4 regions of the Arthrobacter sp. 01L42 genome follow, and region 4 is predicted to be linked to each of the others. Evidence: riboswitches for the same ligand, from Rfam matches in the RefSeq annotation. Region 4 holds a riboswitch; each other region holds the start of a gene.
What was found. A riboswitch is a leader RNA that binds a small molecule or an ion and turns the genes downstream of it on or off. The one in region 4 is predicted to bind thiamine pyrophosphate.
Positions count from the first base shown of each region.

Region 1: another riboswitch for thiamine pyrophosphate. It lies ahead of thiC (phosphomethylpyrimidine synthase ThiC); the one in region 4 lies ahead of AC1DN2_RS09510 (bifunctional hydroxymethylpyrimidine kinase/phosphomethylpyrimidine kinase).
Region 2: another riboswitch for thiamine pyrophosphate. It lies ahead of thiO (glycine oxidase ThiO); the one in region 4 lies ahead of AC1DN2_RS09510 (bifunctional hydroxymethylpyrimidine kinase/phosphomethylpyrimidine kinase).
Region 3: another riboswitch for thiamine pyrophosphate. It lies ahead of AC1DN2_RS14030 (ECF transporter S component); the one in region 4 lies ahead of AC1DN2_RS09510 (bifunctional hydroxymethylpyrimidine kinase/phosphomethylpyrimidine kinase).

Region 1 is NZ_JBFTSL010000001.1:398,157-405,208, reverse strand. It holds gene trmD (tRNA (guanosine(37)-N1)-methyltransferase TrmD) at 1-473, opposite strand, end outside; gene rimM (ribosome maturation factor RimM) at 474-1,046, opposite strand; gene AC1DN2_RS01705 (RNA-binding protein) at 1,170-1,412, opposite strand; gene rpsP (30S ribosomal protein S16) at 1,414-1,839, opposite strand; gene AC1DN2_RS01695 (hypothetical protein) at 2,058-2,495, opposite strand; gene AC1DN2_RS01690 (VOC family protein) at 2,932-3,807, opposite strand; gene AC1DN2_RS01685 (amidohydrolase family protein) at 3,883-4,989, opposite strand; gene AC1DN2_RS01680 (GNAT family N-acetyltransferase) at 4,993-5,493, opposite strand; TPP riboswitch at 5,568-5,675, shown strand; gene thiC (phosphomethylpyrimidine synthase ThiC) at 5,671-7,052, shown strand, end outside.
Region 2 is NZ_JBFTSL010000010.1:144,874-151,925, forward strand. It holds gene AC1DN2_RS11090 (DEAD/DEAH box helicase) at 1-819, opposite strand, end outside; gene AC1DN2_RS11095 (RNB domain-containing ribonuclease) at 1,202-2,695, opposite strand; gene AC1DN2_RS11100 (ferritin-like fold-containing protein) at 2,734-3,408, shown strand; gene thiE (thiamine phosphate synthase) at 3,446-4,144, opposite strand; TPP riboswitch at 4,171-4,291, shown strand; gene thiO (glycine oxidase ThiO) at 4,285-5,595, shown strand; gene thiS (sulfur carrier protein ThiS) at 5,592-5,828, shown strand; gene AC1DN2_RS11120 (thiazole synthase) at 5,834-6,658, shown strand.
Region 3 is NZ_JBFTSL010000015.1:54,638-61,689, forward strand. It holds gene AC1DN2_RS14015 (UDP-N-acetylglucosamine 1-carboxyvinyltransferase) at 1-900, opposite strand, end outside; gene AC1DN2_RS14020 (energy-coupling factor transporter transmembrane component T family protein) at 1,061-1,864, opposite strand; gene AC1DN2_RS14025 (ABC transporter ATP-binding protein) at 1,861-3,525, opposite strand; gene AC1DN2_RS14030 (ECF transporter S component) at 3,554-4,201, opposite strand; TPP riboswitch at 4,268-4,411, opposite strand; gene AC1DN2_RS14035 (heme-degrading domain-containing protein) at 4,599-5,144, shown strand; gene AC1DN2_RS14040 (DUF4235 domain-containing protein) at 5,184-5,447, shown strand; gene mnhG (monovalent cation/H(+) antiporter subunit G) at 5,521-5,868, opposite strand; gene AC1DN2_RS14050 (MrpF/PhaF family protein) at 5,900-6,178, opposite strand; gene AC1DN2_RS14055 (Na+/H+ antiporter subunit E) at 6,175-6,720, opposite strand; gene AC1DN2_RS14060 (Na+/H+ antiporter subunit D) at 6,717-7,052, opposite strand, start outside.
Region 4 is NZ_JBFTSL010000008.1:159,647-166,698, reverse strand. It holds gene AC1DN2_RS09515 (Rne/Rng family ribonuclease) at 1-2,565, shown strand, start outside; TPP riboswitch at 2,714-2,811, shown strand; gene AC1DN2_RS09510 (bifunctional hydroxymethylpyrimidine kinase/phosphomethylpyrimidine kinase) at 2,881-4,428, shown strand; gene rplU (50S ribosomal protein L21) at 4,831-5,139, shown strand; gene rpmA (50S ribosomal protein L27) at 5,201-5,464, shown strand; gene obgE (GTPase ObgE) at 5,582-7,052, shown strand, end outside.

The DNA.
Region 1 (7,052 bases), on a different contig from region 4:
CGCACCGTGAAGTGCTCCGCGGCCCATTCCAGGACCCGTTCATCGATGCCCTCATAGCGCCCGCAGGCGAAGACCAGCTGGTCCTCCTCGGCCAGTTCGTGGGCGGTGGCCTGGGTGAAGCGCTCCCCCGCCGGCGACGGGACGATCAGGACAGGCTTGGCGGCATCTTCCGGGCCGGCAGACTCTGGAGTGCCGGGGGTGCCGGCGTCGTCAGGTGCGCCGGCGTCCCCTGCGTCCCCGGACCGCCCGGCGGCCACGGCGGTGAGGGCCTGAGCCCAGGGTTCGGGCTTCATGACCATGCCGGCGCCGCCGCCGTAGGGGGTGTCATCGACCGTGCGGTGCCGGTCGGTGGTGAAGTCCCGCAGGTCATGGACCTTGAGGTCCAGCAGGCCGTCCTGGCGGGCCCTGCCGATCAGCGACAGCTCCAGCGGGGCCAGGTACTCCGGAAAGATGCTGACGACGTCGATTCTCATCTACGCGATGCCCTGCTCTTCGGAGTTCTCGGCGGCGGTGCCCTGGGCTTCAGGATTCTCGTCGGTGTTGACCTCGAACAGTCCGGGCGGCGGGGTGACGAGGACGTACTTTTCACCCACGTTGACCTCGGGCACAATTTGTTCGACGAACGGGATCAGGACTTCCTTGCCCTCATCCGTGGTGACCACCAGCAGGTCCTGGACCGGCAGGGTGTGCAGTCCTGAGACTTTGCCGACCACGTTGCTGCCCACCCGGACCTCCAGGCCCACGAGCTCGTGCTCGTACCAGCCCTCGTCGTCGTCCTCGGCGCCGATGTCTTCGGTTTCGATGAACAGCTTGGCGCCGCGCAGGCCCTCGGCCTCGTTGCGGGTCTCGATCTCATCGAAGGCCAGCAACAGGATGTCCTTGTTCCAGCGGGCGCTGAACACCGTCAGCGGCCCGGCCGAGGCGGGTTCAACGATGAACTGCGTGCCGGGGACAAAACGGTCGCCGGGCGCGTCCGTGAGCACCTGGACGGTCACTTCGCCGCGGATGCCGTGGGGCTTGCCGATTCGTGCCACCTGGAGCTGCATCTGTTCCTCTGTTCGGGGTTGGTGATTCTGTATTCTCTGGTGCGGAATTACGGGAAAACAGTCCGGCCCCTCCACCATTATCTGGTGAAGGGGCCGGACTCAAGACAAGTAGTGCTGAACGCGTTACCGGCGGCGGTCGGTATCGACGACGTCGACCCTGACCGGCTCGCCGTCCGCCAGCGCCGCAACCACAGTGCGCAATGCGCGTGCGGTCCGGCCCTGCCGGCCGATCACCCGTCCGAGGTCGTCCTGATGAACGCGCACCTCGAGGGTTTCCCCGCGGCGGTTGTTCTTCGCACTGACCTTGACGTCCTCGGGGCTGTCAACAATCCCGCGGACCAGGTGTTCGAGCGCTTCTGCCAGCAATTTACTCAGCCTCGGTGGTCTCTGCTTCGGCGGCGTCGGCGGGAGCCTCGGCAGCTTCGTCCTTCTTGGCCTTCTTGGTGATGGCTTCCGGGATGATCACGGAACCCTTTTCCGGGGTAACGAAGGCAGCCTTGGGAGCCTTGGTCTTCAAGGTTCCCTCCTGGCCCGGGAGACCCTTGAACTTCTGCCAGTCACCGGTGATCTTCAGGATCGCGGCGACCTGCTCGGACGGCTGTGCGCCGACGCCGAGCCAGTACTGGGCACGGTCCGTGTCGACCTCGATGTACGAGGGCTCTTCGGTCGGGTGGTACTTGCCGATCTCTTCGATAGCACGGCCATCACGCTTGGAGCGTGAGTCCATGACGACGATGCGGTAGTACGGTGCGCGCATCTTACCGAAGCGCTTAAGGCGAATCTTTACGGCCACTTTTGTGGTCACTCCTGTTTCTGAAACGGGGTCGAGCCCGACGTTCTGCACCCGTGGGGCGGGCCGTACTTGGGGGTTCTAAAGGACAAGATCCAGACGCGGAGAGAGGGGCCACGCAGATCGAGTACCTGTTCATTGTGCCAGATCACCGGCAGGATTTCGACTTGACACGTGCCCGGCGCACCAGCGCGCGGCCTGGAAGCGGCCTCGAGGGCCGGTCAGGACGTCCAGACGTAGAGGCCGGACCTGGTGGCGGGGTCGACGCCGGCGGCGAGCTCGGCGATCCGGCGGACGTAGTCCCGGGCCTCGTCGGGGCCGAAGGGCATGTCCTCCTCGGCCGCCCAGTTGGCGGCGACATCCTCCAGGACCTCGCCCTCCCCTTCGGTTTCATAGCTGAGCAGTTCCGCCAGCGTGCGGACCATTGCCGCCGGGACGCCAAGCAGCGAGTCGCTGGCCACGTCGACCATGGCCAGTTCATAGTCCGCGCCCGGGGCGTGCACGGCGACGCCGGCGAGGTCTCCCAGCCGCTCCACCTCGAAATCGCTGATCTCCGGGATGCGGACGGCGCCCGGGGCGGCCGGGCCGCCGCCTTCCAGTGCGCCGGCGCGCTTGAGGGCTTCTTCGTGGGTGGACACAAAGAGTTCGGTGAATCCCATGCAGCTGGTCCTTAGGGTTCGGCGGTCCGCAGACCGCTGTTTTCGGCGTCGCTTCAGCCTAGCCGCTTCAGCACGGCCCCGCCCCGCCCGATGGGCATGCCCTCCCCTGGCCCTGAGCACTGGACATATGGCAACTATGTCCATTCCCGGCTGCGAGCAATGGGCATGCTCCGACGTCCTGCCTGGGAACAGTGGACATGTCCCATGTGTCCTGCTGGCGAAGAGTGGACATGTCCCTCGCTGGCCCGGGAACCCGACCAAGGCCCGATGGGCATGCCCTCCCCTGACCCTGAGCACTGGACATATGGCCACTATGTCCATTCCCGGCCGCGAGCAGTGGACATGCCCAGCGTTCCCGCCGGCGAAGAGTGGACATGTCCGGGGGGAGCTGTGCGCGCTGGACATGTCCAGCGACCAGCGTGCCTGGGGAGAACTTCTAGCGCACGGCGACGCGGATCCGGTTGCGCCACGGATCCTCGAAGCGCAGCTCGGCGCCGGTGTGGTGGGATTCGACGCCGGCAACCTTGAGCCGGTCGGCCAGGGCCGCGACGTCGTCGCCGGAGGGCACCTCGATGAGGACTTCACCCAGGCCCAGCGTGTCGCGCCGGGGGCCCGCGCCGCGGCTGTTCCAGACGTTCATGGCCATGTGGTGGTGGTAGCCGCCGGCCGAGACGAACAGCGCCTGGCCGTGCCAGCCCGCGGTCTTTTCGAAGCCGAGCGTGCCGACATAGAAATCATGCGCCGACTGGACGTCGCCGACCTGCAGGTGGACGTGCCCGACGCCGGCGGCGGCCTGGCGCTGGCCGGCCACGGACTCCTCGGTCAGGTATTGCTGCAGGTAGCGCTGCGGCGGCAGGGCGAGACTGTCCATGACGACGTTCTTGCCCTCCCAGGACCACGCCGCCCGCGGCCGGTCCCAGTACAGCTCGATGCCGTTGCCTTCGGGGTCGTTGAAGTAGAACGCCTCGCTGACGAGGTGGTCCGCGCTGCCGGTGAAGGACTGGGGCTCGTACTGGGCCGCGGTGGCGATGGTGGCCGCCAGGGAGTGCTGGTCCTCGAAGAGGAGGGCGGTGTGGAAGAGCCCGGCCTCGCCGCGGGAAGGTAGATTCAGGCCCGGGGCAGGCGCCAGATGCACCAGCGGCTTCTGCTGGCGCCCAAGGTAGAGCCCGCCGTCCTGTTCGGCCACAGTCTCCAGGCCGAGGGCGCGCTGGTAGTAGTCGGTCATGAGCTTCATGTCGCCGACCTTGAGCATCACGGTGCCCATGGTGAGTTCGGCAGGAAGGAGGTCCTGGGTGCTGGCTTCTGCGGTCATGGCAATGCTCCGTGGATTCTGTAGCCACCGGCCTTCGGCGACTCTACATAAAGATAAATTACTTGAAGCTTCAATTTATTCCAAAACATGGACTGGCACCCGGTCTACCGGCAGCCCACGCAGCACGATATGCCGGATCCGGCGGAGCGTGGCCGGATTGCTCCGCGGATCTTCGGCCGTGACGAGGACATCAGCGCTTGCCCCTTCACCGATGGACTCCGCGCCGAGCCAGGTCCGCGCGGACCAGCTCGCGGCGTTGAGGGCGGCAGCGGCGGAAAGGCCGGCGGCGTGCAGGGCCTGGATCTCGTCCACGATCCTGCCATGGCTGATCACGCTGCCGGCGTCGGTACCGGCATAGATCGCCAGCCCGGCCTCGTGGGCTTCGAGGATCCGCTCCGCCCGGCGCTCCCACAGCGAGCGCATGTGGGCTGCGTAGCGGGGGAACTTGGCCGCCGCCCGGGCGGCGATGTCCGGGAACGTGGCGATGTTGATCAGGGTGGGCACGATCGGAACACCCTGTTCGAGGAAGCGCGGCAGGTGCCGCGGCAGCAGCCCGGTGGCGTGCTCGATGCAGTCGATCCCGGCATCGAGCATGTCATCCAGGGTGTCTTCGGCGAAGCAGTGTGCGGTGACGCGGGCCCCCTCATCGTGGGCGGCACGGACGGCGTCCTTGACCGTCCGGGCGGGAAAACTGGCGGCGAGGTCGCCGGCGTCGCGGTCGATCCAGTCCCCCACGAGCTTGACCCAGCCGTCGCCCGCGCGGGCTTGCTTCCGCACGGCCTCGACGAGATCCTCCGGCTCGACCTCGACGGCCAGGCCCGGCAGGTACCGCCGGGCCCTCGCGAGGTGCCGGCCCGAGCGGATGATCCGGGGCAGGTCCGCGCGCTGCTGGAGCCAGCGTGTGTTGTGGACGGCGCCGGCGTCGCGGACCAGGAGTGTCCCGGCGTCGCGGTCCGCCAGGGCCTGGGATTCCGCGGTGTCCTCGGTAACGTCCCCGCCCGGGCCGAGGCCGATGTGGCAGTGCGCGTCCACGAGGCCGGGCATGACCCAGCCGTCCAGCACGAGGTCGGGCGCGGCGGCCGGACGGCGGAAGGTTAGCAGGCCGCCCACCGACCAGAGCCCGCGGCGTTCCTGGTCCGCCGCGGTGAGGATGGGGCCGCTGAACTCGATGATGCCGGTCATGACCTAAAGCCTAATCCGCATGACGATCCGCCGGCCAAGACCGTCCAGCCCCAGCTGCGCTTCGTGGATCCGCAGGGCGCCCAACGCCTGTCCTGGCTGGGCGAGTTCCTCGAAACCGCAGCTCGCATAAAACGGCGCATTGAACGGGACGCCTGCGAAGGTGCAAAGCGTCATCGATAAATAGCCACGGCTCCGGGCCGCATCAAGGGCCGCCTCCACCAGGGACCGTCCTATCCCCCGCCCGGCGGAGTCCGGCTGCACGGAGAGTTGTTCCAGATGGGCCTGGCCGCCGACCTCGTCAACGCGGGCAAACCCTACGGGCGGGTTTCCGGCGACAAGTATGAAGAGCGGCTCAACCGGCGCCGTCAACTCCGGAGCCGGGAGCGTCTGGTTCCCCAGCTCCGCTTCGAGGATGCGGTCTGCTGAGGCCTCGAGAACCGGCAGCGCCGGGAGGTCTTCCGGCGTCGCCATCCGGATGCGGGGCACGGCCCTGGGCAGAGTCACCGTGCCACGCTAACACCGCGGTCCGCCGTCCGCGTCACACTCGAGGGCCGGCCGGAGGTGCGTGGTAGTTTCGTCTACGACCACACGGGTGCCCCTGCAGGGGCTGAGATCGGGCTGACGCAGCCTGCGACCGTTGAACCTGTCCGGGTAATGCCGGCGAAGGAAGTGAGCTTTTCCGTGAACACCCAAGTGACACAGCACAGCCCTGTCCAAATTCAGTCCGCAGCCACCACGCAGTCGCTGAAGTCCCACTCGCTGGCCTTCAGCACGGATCCGGAGCACGGCATCCGCGTGCCGGTGACCGAGATCGCCCTGGAACCCTCCCCGGGCGGCATCCGGAACCCGCCGTTCCGGGTGTACCGCACTGCCGGACCGGGCAGCGATCCGGTCCGCGGGCTGGAGCCGTTCCGCACCCCCTGGATTGAGGCCAGGGCGGACACCGAACCCTACGCCGGCCGTGAACGGGAGCTGCTCGACGACGGCAAATCGGCGGTGCGCCGCGGTGCGGCGTCGGCCGAGTGGCGGGGCGGCCGGCCGGTGCCGCGCCGGGCCGCTGAGGGCAGGACCGTCACGCAGATGCGCTACGCCCGGGACGGTGTCATCACCCCGGAAATGCGGTTCGTCGCGCTGCGCGAGAACTGCGATGTGGAGCTGGTGCGCAGCGAGGTGGCCGCGGGCCGCGCGATCATTCCCAACAACGTCAACCACCCCGAATCCGAGCCGATGATCATCGGCAAGTCGTTCCTGGTGAAAATCAACGCCAATATCGGCAACTCCGCCGTGACCAGCTCCATCGCCGAGGAGGTCGACAAACTCCAGTGGGCCACGCAGTGGGGCGCGGACACCGTCATGGACCTCTCCACCGGGGACGACATCCACACCACGCGCGAGTGGATCATCCGCAACTCCCCCGTCCCCATCGGAACGGTCCCGATCTACCAGGCGCTGGAGAAGGTCAACGGTGAGGCGAACGCCCTGACCTGGGAGATCTTCCGGGACACCGTGATCGAACAGTGCGAGCAGGGCGTGGACTACATGACCATCCACGCCGGCGTGCTGCTGCGGTATGTGCCCCTGACGGCCAACCGGGTCACCGGCATCGTGTCCCGCGGCGGTTCCATCATGGCCGGCTGGTGCCTGGCGCACCACCGGGAGAACTTCCTGTACACCCACTTCGATGAGCTGTGCGAGATCTTCGCACACTACGACGTCGCGTTCTCCCTGGGCGACGGACTGCGGCCGGGCGCGACGGCGGATGCCAACGACGCGGCACAGTTCGCCGAACTGGACACCCTGGCCGAGCTCACGCAGCGGGCCTGGGACTTCGACGTGCAAGTCATGGTGGAGGGTCCCGGGCATGTGCCCTTCCACCTCGTCCGGGAAAACGTGGAGCGCCAGCAGGAACTCTGCAAGGGCGCCCCGTTTTACACACTCGGGCCGCTCGTCACGGACATCGCACCGGGCTATGACCACATCACCTCGGCGATCGGCGCCACCGAGATCGCCCGCTACGGCACCGCCATGCTCTGCTACGTCACGCCCAAGGAACACCTCGGGCT
Region 2 (7,052 bases), on a different contig from region 4:
CATGCTGTGGGCACGGTAGATCAGCTGGCGGATATCGCGCTTGGTCAGGCCCTCGTCGTCCGGGTCCGCCGCGCGGATGTGTGTCGGCTGGGTCATGTAGCGGCGGGCCATGGCGATGACCGGGCCGGGCATGGTGGCGGAGAACAGGAGCGTCTGGCGGACCGCGGGCGTGCCGGCGATCAGGGTCTCGACGTCCGGCAGGAACCCGAGGTCCAGCATCTCGTCGGCTTCGTCGAGGATAACGATCTTGACGTTCTTCAGGCTCAGGTGCTTCTGCTTGAAGAGGTCGATCAGGCGGCCGGGGGTACCGACGACAACCTCGACGCCGTTCTGCAGCGCCTCGACCTGCGGCTCGTAAGCGCGGCCACCGTAGATGGTGGCGATGCGGGCGTTGCGCTTCTTGGCGGCGTTTTCGAGGTCTTTGGCTACCTGGACGGCGAGCTCGCGGGTAGGCACGATCACCAGGGCCTGCGGGGCGCCGGGAACGGCCAGTTTGTCGAAGCCGGCGTCGTCGCGGCCGACGACGCGCTGCAGCGCCGGGATGCCGAAGCCGAGGGTCTTGCCAGTACCGGTCTTGGCCTGGCCGATGATGTCATGCCCTGCCAGTGCGACCGGCAGGGTCATGGCCTGGATCGGGAAGGGGTGGGTGATGCCGGCGTCGGCCAGGGACTCCACGATGTCGGCACGGACATTGAAGTCGGCAAAGGTCTTCTCGGCAATCTCGTGCGGCTTTTCGTCCGAGATGATGGTCTCTTCGGGCTCGATGGTCTCCGTGCCGGACTCATCGGTCAGAAGCTGGTGCGTGTGCAATTCACTCACAGGGGAGTTTCCTTATTCATTTTGGGCTGCGCTGCTTGCTCAACGGGGCCGGCCGTGGTGGCCGTTCCGGAGCACGCTCAGGCGCGCAAGCAATTCCAGTGGAAGCCGATCGCGGGCTATCTAAATGCTGGCACTGGGGACCAGCGGGTGTATCTCAAGATCGCGTAGGGGCGGGCTTGTTGAATTCGAAAATCATGGAAATCAACGACCGGGCATCCATTTCTACCTCTTCAGTCTAGCTGTACAAGGCGTGGATCCTCGACTGGGCGGGTGATTGCGCCTCGGGAAGTGACCGGGAGGGCGGCCGGGAGCGCTGGCTGGCGACGGCGTGGGGACGGCGTGAGGACGGCCAGCGGGCCGTCAACGGACCGATAGCCGGCCGTCAGCCCACGAGCTCCAACTGGATTTCCCGCGTGACGATGTCCGAGGACACCACCCGGACCCGGACTTTGGTGCCCGGTTCCAGCTCGCCGGGGCAGCGTGCGGTCACGGCGGGCTCGGCGATCTGGACGATCCCGGACGGGCCGTTTCCGTTGCCGTTGGTCTTCCCGCCGTTGCCGTTGCTGGTGCCGTTGGTGCCCTTGGCCGGCTTGGGACCGGAGATGACGACAGCGTCGAATTCCTGGCCGACGTGGTTGACGAGCAGGGCCGCCTCAACGGTGTCCAGCGCCAGCCGCTCCAGTTTTGCCGCCAACTGGTCCGAGGTAGCCATGATCGCCGGGAGGGAGGGCAGCGCGGCCCTGGCCCAGGCAGGAACTTCGGTGCCGTTGCTCAGGGCCTCGCAGATTACCAGCACGAAGCGGTCGACCAGCCGCCGCAGCGGTGCCGTGGAATGGGCGTAGGCCGCGCCGATGGCGGACTGGACGGCGGCGTTGGGCACTGTGCCGTCGAAGGGTGTGTATCCGGCACCGCGGAAGAGCATCCCGGCCGAATGCACAATGGCCAGCTGCCGGGGGTCCGTCGGGTCAAGGGTCCGCAGGTACTCGCCGTAGCGCATTTCCCCGTCCCAGGGCTTGCCGAGGGCGTGGGTCTGCCGGTGGAAGTGGCGCAGTGATGCCTCGTCCGGGGCGGGCATGGTGCGCAGGATGCCGACTTTGCCCTGGAGCATGAGCGCCGCGGCGGCCATCCCGGTCATGAGTGAAATCTGGGCGTTCCAGTCCTCCACCGGCAGCGGCGGGGCCGCTACGATCCGGTAGCCGCCGTCGGGCAGTTGCTGGATCTCCTGTTCCGGCATGTTCAGGCTCGCGCCGCCGCGCAGTCGTTCCAGTTCCACCCGTTTGAGGCCTACTTCTTTCAGCAGCTGCAGCACGGGCGCCGCGGTGCCGGCGTCGAGCTGGGCCTGGACGCCTTTGTAGTTGAGCTTCGCGCGGCTGCGGACCTGTGCCCGGCGCACGAGGACCGAGGCGACCTCTGCCGCGGCGTCGAGCTCGAACTCCCAGACGAACGCCGCGCACAGCTGCCCGGCGAGCAGACTGCCGGCGGCCTCGCTGATAATCTCCGGATGCAGCGGAATCCGGCCGTCCGGGGTGTAGAAGGTCTGGCCGCGGCGTCGGGTCTCGGCGTCCAGCGCCCCGCCCGGGGCGACAAAGGAGGGGACGTCGGCGATGGCGTAGAAGACCTTGTAGCCGCCGTTGCTCCGTTCGATAAACAGGGCCTGGTCCAGGTCGGTGGACGATGCCGGATCGATAGTCACGAACTCGACGTGCGTGAGGTCAAGGTCCGGGAGCTTGTGCTCGGCCACCGCCGCCTCCGCGTCGCGCAGCACATCCTCGGGGAACGGGCCGGGCAGTTCCAGCGTGGTGCGCAACGCCTTGAGTGCCCCGGCAAGCTGGTTCTGCTGCTCGTGGACACTGGGGGTCAGGCGATGATGTGACACGAAAATCAGGGTAGCCCGATTTCCGCTATTAGTCTTGGATGATGAGCGCAACTGCGGACGATCCTGCCCTCTACAACAGCTTCCTTGCCGACCTGCTGGGAGTCTTGGCGTACGGCGAGCTTTCCGCCTTCGAGCGGCTGTCCTCGAGTGCCCGGTATTCGCCCACGCTGCATGACCGTGCGTTGCTGGGCAGGATGGCGGTGGTCGAGTTCCAGCATTACGAACTCGTCCGAATCCGGCTCGAACACATGGGCCTGGATACGGAGGCCGCCATGCTGCCGTTCCAGCCCTCGGTGGACCACTTCCACGAACGCACGCGCCCGTCGGACTGGTACGAGGCCCTCATGAAGGCCTACGTGATCGACACGGTCGCCGCGGACTTTTACGGCGTCGTGGGCCGGTACGTCGACGCCGCGACCCGTGAGTTGATCGGGCAGGTCCGCTCCACCGGTGAGTCCACGGCCGTGCTGCAGGCGCGCATCAAGGCGGCCCTGGCCGATGACCCCCGGCTGGCGTCGCGCCTGGCGTTGTGGGCCAGGCGTCTGCTGGGGGAAGTACTGAACCACGCCCAGCGTGTCAGCGCTGAGCACGCGTTCCTCGGCGGACTGTCGGGGCTGGACGACGCCGGCGCCCGGGCGCTGGTCAATGGCCTGGCGGCCGAACTTGCAGCGAATCACGCGCGCCGGATGACGGAGCTGGGTCTCGCCGGATAGTTTCAGTGCCGGCCGGCATTACGGGCTGGGGACCTGCTTAGGATGCGGCGGCGTCCAGCGCCGCCAGCAAGGCTCCGGCGGCGTGGGCCGGATCAGTGGCGTCGGTGATCGCCCGGACCACGACGATCCGCCGGGCACCGGCATCGACTACCTGCTCCACGTTACTGAGGTCGATCCCGCCGATCGCGAACCACGGCAGCACGCTTTCGTCGACCTTGCCGGTTCCCTCCGCGTCCGCCCCGCCGATCGCCTGGGCGGCGTAGCGCACCAGATCGAGGCCGACGGCGGCGCGTCCGGGCTTGGTGGGCGTCGCCCACACGGGGCCCACACAGAAATAATCGAGCCCTTTGCGGCCTGGCGCGGCAGCGATGGCGGCGTCCACCTGCTTCGGGCTGTGGGTGGACAGGCCGATCACGGCATCCTTGCCGAGAAAGCCGCGGGCGGCGTCGAGCGAAATGTCCTTCTGACCGACATGGAACACCGGAGCCCCGGACAGGGAGGCGATGTCCGCCCGGTCATTGACGGCCCACAGCCGCCCGTGGCGCTGCGCCGCGGTGTGCAGGACCTCCAGCAGTTCCAGCTCCTCGGAGGCCTCGAGCGACTTGTCGCGCAACTGGATGATGTCCACGCCGCCGGCGAAGGCGGCGTCCACAAAGTCCTCGAAGTCGCCGCGGTCCCTGCGGGCGTCGGTGCAGAGATAGAGGCGGGCGGTGGTGTGGAGAGGGTCCTGGCTCATGGGACCAGCCTAGTTCCTCTAAACTGGGCGCATACCGCGGGAGCCCGCAGCAGCCATGTCGCCGCTGCCCGGCTGAGAGGGCGTCAGAGCCGACCGCTTGACCTGATCCGGCTAGTACCGGCGTAGGGAAGGAATTTTTCATGGGCACACGAGCAGGCCGTGCAGCCGGAGCCGCAAATGACGCCGCCGCCCAGGTTTGTGACACAGGGCCCGGTACCGCAGAGGGAATCACCGCGGGGGATACGACTGCCGACGTGGCCGTGATCGGCGGCGGGGTGATCGGCCATGGCATCGCGTTCGAGGCCATCCGCTCGGGCCGATCCGTGGTCCTGATCGATGATGCTCCCGGCAGCGGAGCCAGCTGGGCCGCGGCCGGCATGCTGGCCCCCGTGAGTGAACTGCACTACCAGGAGGAACAGCTCCTGGAACTGATGCTTGAGGCCTCCCGGTTGTGGCCAGGATTCGCTGCGGCTCTCGACGCCGGTGCCGCCGGCGCGGATTCCCCGGCGGGTACCGGCTACTTAACGACGCCGACCCTGGCGGTGGGGGCCGACGCGGCGGACCGGCGCGCCCTCGCGGACTTGAGGGAAGTCCAGAAGGCATGCGGCCTGGCCGTGGAGCCACTGACAGTGCGCGAGGCGCGCACCCGGGAGCCCCTCCTGAGTCCCGGCATCTCGTGTGCCTTCGACATCCCGGCCGACCACCAGGTGGACCCCCGCCTGCTGATCACCCGGCTCGCCGGCGTGCTCGGTGCGGAAGGCGGCAGCTTCGTCCGGCGGCGCGCGGCAGGACTGCTGTGGCAGGACGGACAGGTGGCGGGTGTGCGGTTGGCCGGCGGCGGTACCGTGCGGGCTGCCGAGACCGTGGTCGCCAACGGGCTCGGCGCCGCCGCGCTCGAGGAGCTACCGGCCGGGCTGGCGCTGCCGCTGCGGCCCGTCTACGGCGACATCCTCCGGCTCCGCGTGCCTCCGCATCTGCAACCGCTGCTCACGGCCACCGTGCGGGGCATGGTGCGCGGCATCCCGGTGTACATCGTCCCCCGCCAGGACGGCACCGTGGTGATCGGGGCCACCCAGCGGGAGGATGGACCGTCGGATCCGCACGCAGTTTCCGCCGGCGGCATTTACCAGCTGCTGCGGGATGCCCAGCAGCTGGTGCCTGCGGTCGCCGAGCTGGAGCTTTTGGAAGCCACGGCGCGGGCGCGGCCCGGAACCCCGGACAATGCCCCGCTGCTGGGGCGGGTCGCACAAGCGGACGGCGGCGACGTCCCGGGACTCATTATCGCCACAGGATTCTTCCGGCACGGCGTCCTGCTGACCCCCGCCGCTGCCGCCGTGTGCCGGCAACTCATGGATTTCACGCCGGACCCGCGCTGGGCCGGGTTCCGCCCCGACCGTTTTTCCCGCATCCCGGTTACGTCCGGGGACAGCCCTAAGAAGGAAGCAGCATGAACATCCGACTTAACGGAACGGATCAGAGCGTCGCCGACGGCGCCTCCGTCTCCGCACTCGTCAGCCAGCTCACTGGCCGGAGCATCGGCCCCGACGGCCGCGCCGCCGACGGGCGGAAGCTCGGTGTCGCCGTCGCCCGCAACGCCGAAGTGGTGCCGCGCAGCCAGTGGCACGCCACGGCGCTCGCCGACGGCGACGACGTCGAACTTGTCACGGCAGTCCAAGGAGGATGACCAGCATGAACGAGACGACGTTCGCAGGAGCACAGGCCGTCCCCATGACCGGTGCGGTGGCCGATCCGTTCGTGGTCGACGGCGTAAGGCTCGGCTCCCGCCTCATCATGGGAACCGGCGGTGCGCCGAGCCTGGACGGGCTCGGGGCGGCGCTGGTGGCGTCCGGGACGGAGCTGACCACGGTGGCGATACGCCGCTATTCGCCGGCGGAGACGGGCTCGCTGTTCCAGCTGCTCGAGGACCATCAGATCCGGGTACTGCCCAACACGGCAGGCTGCTTCACCGCCAAGGACGCCGTCCTTACCGCCGAGCTGGCGCGGGAGGCCCTGGAAACGGACTGGGTCAAGCTCGAAGTCATTGCCGACGAGCACACACTGCTGCCGGACGCCGTCGAACTCGTGGACGCAACCGAACAGCTCGTGGCCCGAGGCTTCAAGGTCTTCGCCTACACGAACGACGACCCCGTGCTTGCCCTCCGGCTCGAAAACCTCGGCGCGACGGCCGTGATGCCGTTGGGCGCCCCGATCGGCACCGGACTGGGCATCCTGAACCCGCACAACATCGAGCTGATCGTCTCGCGCGCGTCCGTGCCCGTGGTGCTGGATGCCGGGATCGGCACGGCCTCGGACGCTGCCCTGGCGATGGAACTCGGCTGCGACGCCGTGCTGTTGGCTACGGCGGTGACCCGTGCGCAGAATCCGGTGCTCATGGGCGAGGCCTTCAAACATGCCGTCATCGCCGGCAGGCTGGCGAAAGCGGCCGGCAGGATCCCGCGGCGGGAACACGCATTGGCGTCCTCGGCAATGGAAGGCCGGGCCGAGTTCCTCTAACGCCCGCTCGGCCGGCGGGGCTGATCTGGTTGCGCCGGCCGGACCTCCTGATCACCCTTGCTCTTGATGACGCGCCGGCGCGATCATCGGTAGGCCCGGCCCGGTCCGGCCCGGCCGGGTCGACGTGCGGCGGGGACGAACCGGGTATGCCGTCGGTCCGCATCCGGATGGTCCACAGTCCTCGTGGATCACGTGGTTGTGCGAGTACGCAGGGTCCCATTAGCGCGCTGGTGAAACTTTCACGAAGAATGGCGTTGCCACTTCTTTGCCTTTCCAGCTGCCCTTTTCGAGGTCAGGTGCCATTCCTTGCAGCCTCCGCATGGGTATACGCTCGCGGGCAACTTGCCCCCAGATGACGAGCCCTGCCGGATGATTTCCTTGAGCGCGCGGTTCG
Region 3 (7,052 bases), on a different contig from region 4:
GATGTCGGCGTCGATCGACGGGCGGCCGGTGATCTTCAGCGTGGTGGTGCCAACCCCGGCGATGTCCACGCCGAGCATCTGCAGGTAGAAGCACAGATCCTGCACCATGTAGTTCGGGCTGGCATTGCGGATGATGGTGGTGCCACGGCGGTGGGCTGCGGCCATGATGGCGTTCTCGGTGACGGTGTCGCCGCGTTCGCTGAGCACGAAGGAGCGGTCGTGACCGTCCGACGGCGGCGCCTGCACCGCGTAGAACCCGGACTTCGCCTCCACGCTAAGGCCGAACTGGCGCAGTGCCTGCATGTGCGGCTGCACGGTGCGGGTGCCGAGGTCGCAGCCGCCGGCGTAGGGCAGCCGGTAGGTGTCGGCCTCGTCCAGCAGCGGGCCCAGGAGCATGATGACGCTGCGGGTCCGTCGGGCCGCCTCCACATCCATGGAGGCCAGGTCCAGGACGGCGGGGCGGCGGATCTGGAGGTCGTTCGCGTTGAGCCAGGTGCACTCGACGCCGATGCTGGTCAGCACCTCCACGATCCGGTTGACTTCCTCGATCCGGGCAAGCCTGCGCAGCGTGGTGGTGCCGCGGTTGATGAGGCTGGCGCACAACAGCGCGACGCCGGCATTCTTGCTGCTGTTGACGTCCACCGCGCCGGCGAGGGTGCGGCCGCCCTCGACGCGCAGGTGGGTCATCTGGGGCCGGCCCACCTTGACGATGCTGTGCCCGACGATCGCCTCCAGGCGCTGGATCATCTTCAGGCTCAGGTTCTGCTTGCCCTGTTCCATCCGGGCGATGGCGCTCTGGCTGGTGCCCAGCTCGGCGGCGAGTTGCCCCTGGGTCCAGCCCTTGGCGCCGCGCGCCTCGCGAAGCAGGATGCCTACGTGTTCAGCAGTCGGTTGAGTCATGCTCCCGAAAATATCACGCATGATTTATAAACCACGGCAATTCCGGCCGGAATGGCGCCAATCTCACACGGATACCCACGCCATGCGATAACCGGCAGGCCGCCGGAACTCCCGGGCCGCCCCGCCGGAACTCCCGGGCTGCCCGGCCGGCGGCGCCGGTCTACTGGCGGGTGAGGAAGACGAGGTTCCAGGTGCCCGCGCCGAGGGCCGCGGCGACGGCGGCGGCGGCGATGCCGAGCCCGCCCAGCAGCACCCAGGCATCGAGTCCGCTGAACGTGGAGGGCCGGGCCCAGGTCCGGGCGGCACCGCCGAAGCCGCGGGCCTCCATGGTTACCGCGAGCCGCGAGGCGCTCCGGATCGCCTGCACCAGCAGGCCGAAACTCTGGCCCAGCGTGGCGCGGAACCGCTGATAGGGGTTGCCGCTCGAGCCCACGCCGCGGGCCCGCCGGGCCATACCGATGGTCTGCCATTGCTCGGCCATGATTCCGACGAGCCGCATCGCGGCCAGGGTGCCCAGGACGAACCGGTGCGGCAGTTTCGCGTTCTGGGCCAGGGCGTCGGCCAGGTCCGTGGGGTCGGTGCAGCTCATCAGCAGCACCGCGGGCAATGCGATCGCGAGCCCGCGGAGCATGAAGCCGATCCCCAGCTGCAGGGAACCGGCGCTGACGGACCAGATCCCCGCATCGAGCAGGACGGGTCCGGAATCGGGCGCCAGGATGGCCGTGCTCCAGCCGCCCAACGCCGCCGCGAGGATCAGCGGCCAGCCGCGCTGCCACAGCAAGGCCACAGTCAGGCCCGCCAGCGGCAGGAGCAGCAGTTCGAACGCCAGCGCCACCGACGCCGACACCCAGTCAATGGAGAGCGCCAGGACCATGGTGATCAGGGTGACCGCCGTGAACTTGGCGAGTGGGTTGGCTCGGGTCAGCAGCGCATGGTTGCCGCGCAGGCTCAGAGCGTCCCTCAAGGCGAGGCCCCCTCCTGCAGCTCAAGATCCGGGCCGGGAGCGTCCGCGGCGGCGGTTTCCCGTGGCCGGAGGCGGAGTTCGGCACCGCCGAGGACGGCGCTGAATTCGGCGTCGTGCGTCACGGACACGACGGCGGTGCCGGCGTCGAGGAGCTCGGAGAGGAACGAGGCGAGTTCGGCCCAGGTATTGGCATCCTGGCCGAAGGTGGGCTCGTCCAGGACCAGCACCTGGGGGTGCGCCGCCAGCACAGTGGCTACCGAAAGTCGCCGCTTCTCGCCGCCGGAGAGCGTGTAGGGGTTGGCGTCCACAAGCTCCGTCAGCCGCAGCCGCTCCAGCAGTTCGTCCACGCGGTCTTCGCCGTAGCCGAGGTGGCGCGGGCCGAACATGAGCTCGTCGAGGACCTTGCCGGTAACGAACTGGTGCTCGGGTTCCTGGAAGACGGTTCCGATCCTGGCGATCAGCTGCTGGGCCTTCCACCGGTAGGGATCGGGTCCGGCGCCGTCGCGTACGCGGCCACTGGAGCGACCGCTGGAGTGACCGGTGGCGGGGCTGCTCAGCTCCGCCGTGGCCGAGACTGTTCCCGCGACGGGCCGCAGGAGACCGGCCAGCGTCAGCGCCAGGGTGGACTTCCCTGTGCCGTTCTGTCCGGTGATGGTCAGCGCCTCGCCGGCGCGGACCCGGACCGAGACCCCGGACTGGACCGGACGCGGCGCGATGGTGCGGAAGCCGTCGCGCAGCCCGGCCCGCCGCGGCCGTTCGCGGGACACCGCGAGCGCGTCGGCCGCGAGCAGAGTCTGTCCCGCGCCCCGCGCCGGTGTCCGCATCCGCGTCGCCGGGACGTAGCCCGGCACCCAGACGCCCGCACAGATGAGCATGTCCCGCGCCTCGGCCAGGACCCGGTCCGGCGGTCCGTCAATCAAGACCGCGGAGTCCGTGGCGGACTCTGGCTGCAGCACCACGATCCTGTCCACCAGGTCTTTCCAGACCCCCACCCGGTGCTCCACGACCACCAGCGTGGCGCCTGTCTTGTCCAGGCAGCGGCCCACAGCGTCGCGGACCTCCAGGACGCCCGCGGGGTCGAGGTTGGCGGTCGGCTCGTCGAGCAGCAGCAGCCCTGGCCGCATCGCGAGGATCCCGGCGAGCGCCAGCCGTTGCTTTTGGCCGCCGGAGAGGGCCGCCGTCGGGTGGTCCAGCGGCAGCTGTCCCAGCCCGACGTCGTCGAGGGCCTCTCGCACGCGCGGCCAGATCTCCGCCGCCGGGACGGCGAGGTTCTCCGCCCCGAAGGCGACGTCGTCGCCGAGGCGGGAGAGCACCACCTGCGTTTCCGGGTCCTGCTGCACCAGCCCGGCGCGGCCGCGCTGCGCCCGTGGCGCGGCACCGTCGATCAGGAGGCTGCCGGTCTCGTCTGCATCTTCGGCGTCGCCGGAGTCGCCGGAGTCGCCAGCCGCGCCGGCGCCGGCCGCGCCGTCGCCCAGAACGCCGGCCAGGGCGTGGAGCAGCGTCGACTTGCCGGCGCCGGAGGGCCCCAGCAGGAGCACGCGCTCCCCCGGCTGGATGTCCAGGTCAAGGCCGCTGACGGCGGGCCTGGTTCGTCCGGCATGCCGCCAGCCCCAGCCGCGGGCCGTGACGGCGGCCGGCCGGACGCCCGGTGAAGATCTCATGATTCTCTGCAGGATTCAGCGACGGGGCTCAGGAGAAGACGGGCTCCGTGGCGGCCTTGCGGGAGGCAAAGGAGCCCAGCACTCCGGTTTTCGCCAGGCCGCGGGTGGCGAGCCAGGCCAGTCCGCCGGCAATCACTGCGCCGGAGATCGTGGTGAAGACGATGTAGGCGAGCTTGTCGCCGGCTTCGTAGGCGATGTTCCAACCCCACGGCAGGAAGGAATCGTTCAGGCCGCAGAAGAGGCCCGCGCCGGCGCCGGCCAGCACGGAGACGGGCAGGTTGAACTTCTTGTAGAGGAAGGCCGCGAAGACCAGTTCGGCGCCGAGGCCCTGCAGGATGCCGGAGATCAGCACCGTGGTGCCGTACTGCGAACCCATGATGAGCTCGCCGGTGGCCGCGACGGTTTCGCAGAAGAGCGCGGCGCCCGGCTTGCGGATGATGAGCATGCCCAGCACTGCCGGGATCATCCAGCCGCCGGCGTAGAGTCCGCTCAACGGCGGGTAGACCGCGTTGACCGGAGTCGAGATCAGGTTCGCGCCCTGGGACCAGGCCCAGAAAATGACGCCGCCGGCAACGGCGATCAACGCGGCCACCACAATGTCCACCACGCGCCAGCTGTAGTTGCGCCGGGCGGATGAACGGCTGGCGGAACCATGCTGTGCTGAAATATCTGTCATGTCGTCCTCCTGAGGAACAGGAGGGGAGGGTGCGCCGGCCGGTCTCGGCTTCCGCCGCCCTCCGCGCATCCTGAGAACTCGACTCCCTTGCGCCGGTACTAACCGGATCAGGTTCGAGGGTCTGCGGCTGTCCGCACTCTCAGCGCCCACCAAAGGTTTCCCCGGATTGTTCCGGCGATGCCCGACGGCGGCGCTCCCCTGTCGTAATTATTTTCGCCCTTGTGGGCTGGCTCAGTTTACACCCGGACGGCCGGGATTTCAGTGGTGTGCCGTCACAATCGTGGACCGGACGGCGGCAGTCCCGGCGGCCCGGAAAACCCTCTTGGTAGAGTCGTCGTGCCGGACCCCCGGACCCGCCAGCGGGCGGCCTCGTCACCCACCGGAAAGCTGGAATATTTTGTCGCACACACCGGTCACCCAAGATCCCTCCGGGGAATACGATCCCGACTCCAATGAGCCGCAGCCGCGGGGTTCCCTGGCGGCGCTCATTGGCCGCGTGCTGGCCGAGATAGAGGCGCTCCAGTTCGCGTCGTTCAGCAAGGATGACGCCCTGGACCTCGGGCTCCTCCTTGTCGAGCTGGGCAGGCAACGCTCGCTGCCCATCGCCGTCGACATCACCAAAGGCGAGCAGGTGCTCTTCCACGCCGCGCTGGACGGCGCCACACCGGACAATGAGCGCTGGATCAACGCCAAAAAGCGCACCGCCATGCGGTACGAGGTCCCGTCCCTGCTGGTGGGCCTCCGGGCCCGCGCCGCCGGCGGAAGGATCGAGGACAACGCCTGGTGGGATCAGTCGGAGTTCGCCGCCCACGGCGGGGCGTTTCCCATCTACGTGCGCGGCACGGGCGCCGTCGCCGTCGTCACCGTCTCCGGCCTGCCCCAGAAGGCGGATCACGAACTCGTGGTCGAGGCCCTGCGGATGGTCCTCACCCCGGAACGCTAGGCTAGGGGAAAACCGTTCCCGTCCCAAGGAGACCGAAGAATGAACATCCTCATCAAGCTGCTCGGCACCGGCGTCAGCCTCCTGGCCGGCTTTGCCGGCACCAAGCTGGTGGACACCATGTGGGAAAAGTCCACGGGCAACAAGCCGCCCAAGGGCCAGGAGGACGACGTTCCCACCACCCTGCGCTCGGCCCTGACATTCGCCCTGATCTCCGCCTCGGTCAGCGCCATCATCCAGGTGCTCGCCAACCGCGGCACCCAGCGCGCGATCACCCGCTTCGCCAAGACCCAGGACGTCGTCTGACCTGACCCGACCGGCCGCGGCGCCCGCCGCGGCCGTCGAATGCCCCGGACGGGTCCGCCTGGCCGGACGGGGCTCAGCGGTCGTCGTCGTCCGCTCCGTGCGTGGCCGCCTGCTGGGCGGCCTTCTGGACTACCGCCTCGAGCTCGTCGGAGCTCAGCAGCTCCGGGTGCAGGTGCTTGGTCCGGTAGCCGGCCCGACCCACCATGTGAGCGGACACGGGGACGGTGAGCAGCTGGAAGAGCCAGGCCACCAGCAGGACGGGCCACACCGACCAGGTGCGCATCTGCAGGCCAAGGGCCGCCAGCAGCAGGAACAGGCCGAGGACCTGCGGTTTGGTGGCCGCGTGCATCCTGCTCATGAGGTCCGGGATTCGCAGCAGCCCGATGGCGGCCGCGAGGGACATCAGGGCTCCGGTCACCATGAACACGGCAGAGACGGCGTCGATCACTGTGTCAGGATTCACGGACGCCCTCCCGCCTGTCGGCCACGAACCGGGCCACGGTGACCGAGCCGACGAATCCGATCAGGGAAATCGCAACGAGCAGCATCAGGTTGTTCAGGTGCCGGTTGGCGGCCATGTCGATGCACAGGGCCGCGCCGAAGATGGCCAGCAGCACGTCGGCGGCCAGAACCCGGTCCAGCAGCGAGGGCCCCCGCGCGATCCGGACGATCGCCCCCGCGGCGGCCAGGGACAGTACGACGGCGGTCACCGTCAGGACGGTCTGCATCATGCGGCGGTCTCCTGTGTCAGGGCGGAAAGTTCGGCTTTGGTCCCCATGATCCGGATCAGCCCGGCCTCGGTGTCCCGGACCTCTTTGCGCAGCTTGGCCGCGTCCTCGGCATTGCGGACGTTGATGCCGTGGATGTAGAGCGTGGACGTCGACCTGTCCACCTCCACCACGAGGGACCCGGGAATCAGCGAGATCACGTGCCCGGTGGCCGTGACCAGGAGGTCCGAATGGCTTCGGAGCGGCACGGCTACGACTGCGCTGACCACGTTGGGGCCGCGGACCACGGCCAGGTACAGGACCTGGAAGCTTGCCGCGACGACTTTTCCGAGGAAGATGAGGGCGAACGGCACGGCGCGGAGCACGTTGAAGCGGCCGCCGAGTTCCACCGGGGGCAGATAGAAAATGCGCGCCACGAGCACCGCGATGAGGGCGCCGAAGAGGAGATTGCCCGGGCTGAAGTTCTGCCAGAGCGCGCCCCAGACAAAGACGAGCCAGACCAGCAGCGGCAGTTCCTGGCGCAGCGAGATCCTTTTCCGGTTCATTTTCCGCCGCCCTCCCGGACCTGCACCGGGTGGAGCGACGGGGGCACCGGCGGCACGGGCGCGTCCGGGCCGAGCACGGCCTGGATGTAGGAGGTCCGGTCCAGCATCTCCTGGGCGGACTGGTCGGCCACCCTGAACAGCGGCCCGGCAAAGACCGTCAGGGCCACGCCAAAGACCACCAGGCCCAGGGTGGAGCCCACCATGGTGCGGGGCAGCAGGGTCACATTCGTCTTGCCGGCCCGGTCACCCGTGGCGGAGTCGGCCGGCGCTGCCAGGAGCACCGGATCGGGGTGTTCGGCGTCCCCGGGCTTGCGCCAGAACGCCCGGTTCCA
Region 4 (7,052 bases):
CAGGCCCCGGACCTGAGCACTGTGGTGCGTCCGGCCCCCGTTGCCGCCGCAGCAGCTGAGCCCGAGGACGAGGAAGGCGACGAGGACGAGGACGCCGGCAACCGCCGTCGGCGCCGCAGCCGCGGCCGGCGCGGCCGCACCCGCACCTCTGCCGAGTCCGACACCGAGTCGGAAGGCACCGAAGAAGAGGGCGACGAAGGTTCCGAGGTAATCCTTGAAGACGGTGTGACCTCCCGCCGCCGCCGCCGCCGTCGCCGTGGAGACCAGGACCTCGAGCTGACCGGCGGGGAAGGCGACGATCCGCCCAACACGGTGACCCGCGTCCGTGCGCCGCGTGCCATGGCCGAGGCGCCGGTGAACAACCGCGTCACATCCGTCAAGGGCTCCACCCGCCTGGAAGCCAAGAAGCAGCGCCGCCGCGAATCCCGCGACACCGGCCGCCGCCGTACCGTCATCACCGAGGCCGAGTTCCTGGCCCGCCGCGAGTCCGTGGACCGCCAGATGATCGTCCGCCAGCGCGACGACAGAATCCAGATCGGTGTCCTTGAAGACGGCGTCCTGGCCGAGCACTTCGTGTCCAAGACCCAGCAGGACTCCCTGATCGGCAACGTCTACCTGGGCAAGGTCCAGAACGTGCTGCCCTCCATGGAAGCCGCTTTCGTGGACATCGGCCGCGGCCGCAACGCCGTGCTCTACGCCGGTGAAGTGAACTGGGAGTCCGTCAACCTCGAGGGCAAGCAGCGCCGCATCGAGAACGCGCTAAAGTCCGGCGACTCCGTGCTGGTCCAGGTCACCAAGGACCCGGTCGGCCACAAGGGCGCCCGTCTCACCAGCCAGATCTCACTGCCCGGCCGGTACCTCGTGTACGTGCCCGGCGGTTCCATGACCGGCATCTCCCGCAAGCTGCCCGACGTCGAACGCAACCGCCTCAAGCGGATCCTCAAGGACCGCCTGCCCGAGGACGCGGGCGTCATTGTCCGCACCGCGGCCGAGGGAGCTTCCGAGGAAGAGCTGACGCACGACATCAACCGCCTCCGCGCGCAGTGGGAAGGCATCGAGAGCCAGTCGACGTCCACCAAGATCCTCGCCCCCGAGCTGCTCTACGGCGAACCTGACCTGACCATCAAGGTGGTCCGGGACGTCTTCAACGAGGACTTCTCCAAGCTGATCGTCTCCGGCGAGGAAGCCTGGGACACCATCGAGGCCTACGTCACCTACGTCGCGCCGGACCTCGTGGGCCGGCTCGAGAAGTGGACCAAGGACACGGACATCTTCGCGGCCGGGCGCATCGACGAGCAGATCCACAAGGCCCTGGACCGGAAGGTCTTCCTGCCCTCGGGCGGTTCGCTCGTGATCGACCGCACCGAAGCCATGACCGTGGTGGACGTTAACACCGGCAAATTCACCGGCTCCGGCGGCAACCTCGAGGAAACCGTCACCAAGAACAACCTGGAAGCGGCCGAGGAAGTCGTCCGGCAGCTGCGCCTGCGCGACATTGGCGGCATCATCGTGATCGACTTCATCGACATGGTGCTCGAATCCAACCGCGACCTCGTGCTGCGCCGCATGGTGGAGTGCCTGGGCCGGGACCGGACCAAGCACCAGGTGGCCGAGGTGACCTCGCTGGGCCTCGTGCAGATGACCCGCAAGCGGATGGGCACCGGGCTGCTGGAAGTCTTCGGCGAACAGTGCGAAACATGTGCGGGCCGCGGCATCGTCACCCACGACGAGCCGGTGGAGCACCGCCGCGCCAACACGGTCGCCGCGGAGCACTATGTGCCGCGCACCGAGGCGCAGCCTGCTGCCCGCCCGGAACGCAAGAGCCGTCGCCGCGGCCGGGGAGGCCAGGGCGGAGAGACCGCGCCGGCCGCACCCGCGCCCGTCCACGCCGAACCCACCGAGGCCGAACGCCACGCCAAGGCCGAGGCCACCCGTGCCGCGCTGGCCAACATCGCTGCCGCAGCGCACGCCGCGCACCTGCACGACGGGGAGGCAGCCGCAGCCAGCGACGCCGGGGCCCGCCAGGCCGCCGTCGACGCCGTCACGCAGCTCGCAGCCGCCGACGAGGCAGCCGGCCGCCCCGCAACGGTGCTGACGTTTGGCGGCGAGCAGGTGGCCCTGCCCTTCGTCGAGCACGCGGAGGACGCGCCGTCACCGGCCCTGACCCTGGACCTGCTGACCGAGGCCTTCGCAAACCTGGGCGAAGCCGAGGCCGGCAAGCCGGACCAGGCCGCCGGCCTGGCGGCCGGTCAGGCAGCAGCTGTTGCCGCACCGGAAGCCACGGCGCCCGAGGCGCCGTCGGCCGTCCGCGCTGCGGAGGCGCCGGCGTCACGCACAGCTGACACCACGACGCTGCGCGGCCGCCGCGGGCGCCGCAACCGGAGTGCCAGCCGCGCCCAGGGCGCAGCCAACGAAACCTCCGTGGAGCACCGCGAGGCAACCCGGCCGGCCGCGGCCGGATCGGTCCACGAGGCCAAGGCTCCCGCTGCGGCCGGGCCTGCGTCCATCCCGGCCGGCAACGAGCCGATCATCCTCGGCGTCGGCGTGCCGGCGTCGGAGCTGTAGTCCTCCGCGACTGACCACGTCCCCGTCCGGTCATTATTTCGACAGGTCGGGCCGCGGGTCCGGGTCATGGCAGACGTAACATACGTCCGCCCGGGCCCGGGCCCGCTCGTGCGTTAACGGGTCCTCCGGGTGGCAAGGGCTAGGCTGGAACACTGACACGGGGTGCCGGGCATCGGGCCGGCTGAGATCCAGACCCGTTGAACCTGTCCGGTTAGCACCGGCGAAGGGATGTCTTCCTTGTCCGCGAAATCGAATCCGTCCGAGTTCCTCCCGCCCAATTTTCTGCACAACGAGTCTCTGCCGGCCCCGCCGCGCATTCCCCGCGTGCTGGCCATCGCCGGCTCCGATCCCTCCGGCGGGGCCGGAATCCAGGCCGACCTGAAGAGCATCGCGGCGAACGGCGGCTACGGCATGGCCGCCATCACCGCCCTGACAGCGCAGAACACGCAGGGCGTGCGCGCCGTCCACGTCCCCCCGGCGGCGTTCCTCACGGCGCAGCTGGACGCCATCAGCGACGACATCGGCATCGACGCCGTCAAGATCGGCATGCTCGGTGACGCCGCCGTGATCGACGCCGTCCGCGGCTGGCTGGAAAAGGTGCGCCCCGCCGTCGTGGTCCTGGACCCGGTGATGGTCGCCACCAGTGGTGACCGGCTCCTGCAGGAATCGGCCGAGGCCGCCCTGCAGGCCCTCCTGCCGCTGGCGGACCTCATCACGCCCAACCTCGCCGAACTCGCCATCCTGCTCAAGGAACCCGTCGCTGCCGACTGGTCCGAGGCCCTGGCGCAGGGCAAGCGGCTGGCCGCCCTGACCGGCACCACCGTCCTGGTTAAGGGCGGACACCTCCAGGGCGCCGAGCCGGGGGACGGGTATGCCCACGACGCCGATGCCCACGACGTCGACGGCACCGGCGCCGGCACCGGCTGCCCGGATGCGCTGGTCAACACCGGCGGCCTGCTCGGCCAGGAAACGGTGGTGGTGCCGGGGGAGCGGATCGCGACGCGCAACAGCCACGGCACCGGCTGCTCCCTGTCCTCGGCCATGGCCACCGTGCAGGCCCGGGTGGGGGACTGGGAAGCGGCGCTGCGGGAAGTCAAGCCGTGGCTGCTGGGCGCGCTCCGCGAAGCCTCGGCCCTGGACGTCGGCTCCGGCAACGGCCCGGTCCACCACTTCCACCACCTGCAGCACCTCCAGGGCGGGCAGGGTCCGGCGGCGGGGGAGTTCGCCGCAGCCCTGCGCGCAGGAGCCGCGGGCCATCTTGAGGCGATCTACGCCCTGGACTTCGTCCGCGGGCTGGCCGACGGCACCTTGCCCGAGCACGAGTTCGCGTACTACCTCGCCCAGGACGCCATCTACCTCAACGGCTACTCCCGGGTCCTGGCCCGGGCCGCGGCGATTGCCCCCACCGAGGCCGAGCAGCTGTTCTGGGCCCGTTCGGCGCAGACCTGCCTGGAGGTCGAATCCGAGCTGCACCGTTCCTGGCTCAGCACGCGCCTCACGGCCTCCACCCTGGGCCCGGTCACGAAAGCGTATGTGGACCACCTGCTGGCCGCCTCGGTCTCCGGCAGCTATGGCGTCCTCGTGGCGGCGGCGCTGCCCTGCTTCTGGCTCTACGCCGAGGTCGGTTCCACGCTGCACCGGGAGTTCCTGGCCGGTGGCGCCCCCGGGGAGCACCCCTACGCCGGCTGGCTGCGGACCTACGCCGACGAGGACTTCGCCGCCGCGACCCGGCAGGCCATCGCGTACACGGACACGGCGGCCGGGCGGGCATCGGAGAGCGAGCGGCAGGCCATGGCCCTGGCTTTCCGGCAGTCATCGCGCTACGAAGTGGACTTCTTCGACGCGCCGCGGCTGTACGCCTGACGCGAGCTGGTCCGGACTACCGGTACGATGGTGGGGCACGGTTCCGGAAGTCGTTGCGGCAACACAGCTCAAGATGGTCAAGATCCCGGCCAAGAACATTGGCAGGGACTTTGCATCAAGATGTTGTGGCGCCTATCACGGACTACCCGCCGGAACCAGCCTCATTTGCGGCCGAAGACAAAATTAGCGTATTCTAGATCTTCGGTGCTTACGCCAACACTTGGGTTATGACCCTGAGAACGGTCCGCTTGGAATTCCAAATGGATTTGTTCCGGGGATAGCTCATGGGTTCCCCCGGGGAATCCACCGGCGTTGAGGCACAGCGTGAGCCGGTCCAAAGAATTTGGCCCCTGGTTCCGCACGCAAATCTAGTAATAAACGTCGAGAGAAGTGAGTTCCCCAGTGGTGTACGCGATTGTCCGCGCAGGCGGCCGCCAAGAGAAGGTTTCCGTTGGAGACTTCGTTACCCTGAACCGCGTCCCCGGTGGAGCCGGCAGCACCTTTGAGTTGCCCGCACTGCTCCTGGTGGACGGTGACAAAGTCACGTCTGCTGCTGCGGACCTGGCCAAGGTAACGGTTACGGCTGAGATCCTCGAAGACCTCCGTGGTCCGAAGATCGTCATCCAGAAGTTCAAGAACAAGACCGGTTACAAGAAGCGTCAGGGCCACCGTCAGGAACTGACCAAGGTCAAGATCACCGGTATCAAGTAACTCTTCGTTACTGTTCAGGTTCCAGCAGATTCCCCAGAATTTTTGAAGGCAGGCATTTCAAATGGCACATAAAAAAGGCGCGAGTTCCACTCGCAACGGTCGTGACTCCAACGCCCAGTACCTCGGCGTCAAGCGCTTCGGTGGCCAGGTAGTTTCCGCAGGCGAGATCATCGTCCGCCAGCGCGGCACCCACTTCCACCCGGGCGCCGGCGTAGGCCGCGGCGGGGACGACACCCTGTTCGCCCTGACCCCCGGTGCTGTCGAGTTCGGCACCCGCCGTGGTCGCCGCGTTGTGAACATCGTGGCTGCTGCAGCCGCAGAGTAACAATAAGTTCTAAATCGGTGGGGCGGGCCATTAGGTCCGCTCCACCGGTGTTTTAACCGCATTACAATCATCTTGGGCGCCTTTGGGGGTCCGGGGAACAGCACTGAGGAGATCCACGTGGCGAGCTTTGTAGACCGGGTAGTACTGCACGTATCCGGCGGTACCGGCGGTCACGGCTGTGTCTCCGTCCACCGTGAGAAGTTCAAGCCCCTCGGCGGTCCCGACGGCGGCAACGGCGGCAACGGCGGCGACGTCATCCTGCGCGTGGACCCCCAGACCACCACCCTGCTCGACTACCACCACGCGCCCCACCGGCACGCCACCAACGGCGGCCCCGGCATGGGCGACTGGCGCGGCGGCAAAAACGGCGAAACCCTGATCCTTCCGGTGCCGGTGGGCACCGTGGTGAAGTCCAAGTCCGGCGAAGTCATCGCCGACCTCGTGGCCGAAGGCGACGAATACATCGCCGCCGCCGGCGGGATTGGCGGCCTCGGCAACGCCTCCCTGTCCTCCCAGAAGCGCCGCGCGCCCGGCTTCGCGCTGCTCGGCATCGAAGGCGAATCCAGCGACGTCGTCCTGGAACTGAAGTCCATCGCCGACATCGCCCTCGTCGGCTTCCCCTCCGCCGGCAAGTCCAGCCTGATCGCCGCAATGTCCGCCGCCCGGCCCAAGATCGCGGACTATCCCTTCACCACCCTCATCCCCAACCTGGGTGTCGTCCAGGCCGGTGAAGTCCGCTTCACCATTGCCGACGTCCCCGGCCTGATCGAGGGCGCCAGCGAGGGCAAGGGCCTCGGCCACCACTTCCTGCGCCACGTCGAGCGGTGCGCCGCCCTGGTGCACGTGCTGGACTGCGGCACGCTCGAATCGGACCGCGATCCGCTCTCCGACCTCGCCATCATCGAGGCCGAGCTGGAGAAGTATGCCGTCGACATGAGCTACAGCGGGTCCGACGGCGAAGTCGTACCGCTGAACCACCGCCCCCGCCTCGTGGCCCTGAACAAGGTTGACCTGCCGGACGGCAAGGACATGGCCGAGTTCGTCCGCCCGGAGCTCGAATCCCGGGGCTACAAGGTCTTCGAAATCTCGGCGACGAGCCACGAAGGCCTCCGCCAGCTTGGCTTCGCCATGGCCGAAATCGTCAAGGCCGCCCGCGACGCCGTCGCCGCGACCCCGCCGAAGGTACACGCCCCCGTGCTGCGCCCCCGCGCCGTCAACGAGACCGGCTTCACGATCCGCCGCGAGGAAAAGAACCTTGAGCCGCTCTTCCGCGTCCTCGGCGACAAGCCCGTGCGCTGGGTCAAGCAGACAGACTTCACCAACGAGGAAGCGATCGGCTATCTCGCCGACCGCCTGGCCAAGCTCGGCGTCGAAAATGAACTGTTCAAGCAGGGCGCCAAGCCGGGCGACATGGTGGTCATCGGCGAGGACGACGGCGTCGTCTTCGACTGGGAGCCGACCATGATGGCCGGTGCTGAGCTGCTCGCCTCCCCCCGCGGCACCGACGTGCGCTTCGCCGACATCGGCGACCGCCCGACGCGTGGCCAGAAGCGCGACGAACAGCAGGAACGCCGCGACGCCAAGGCCG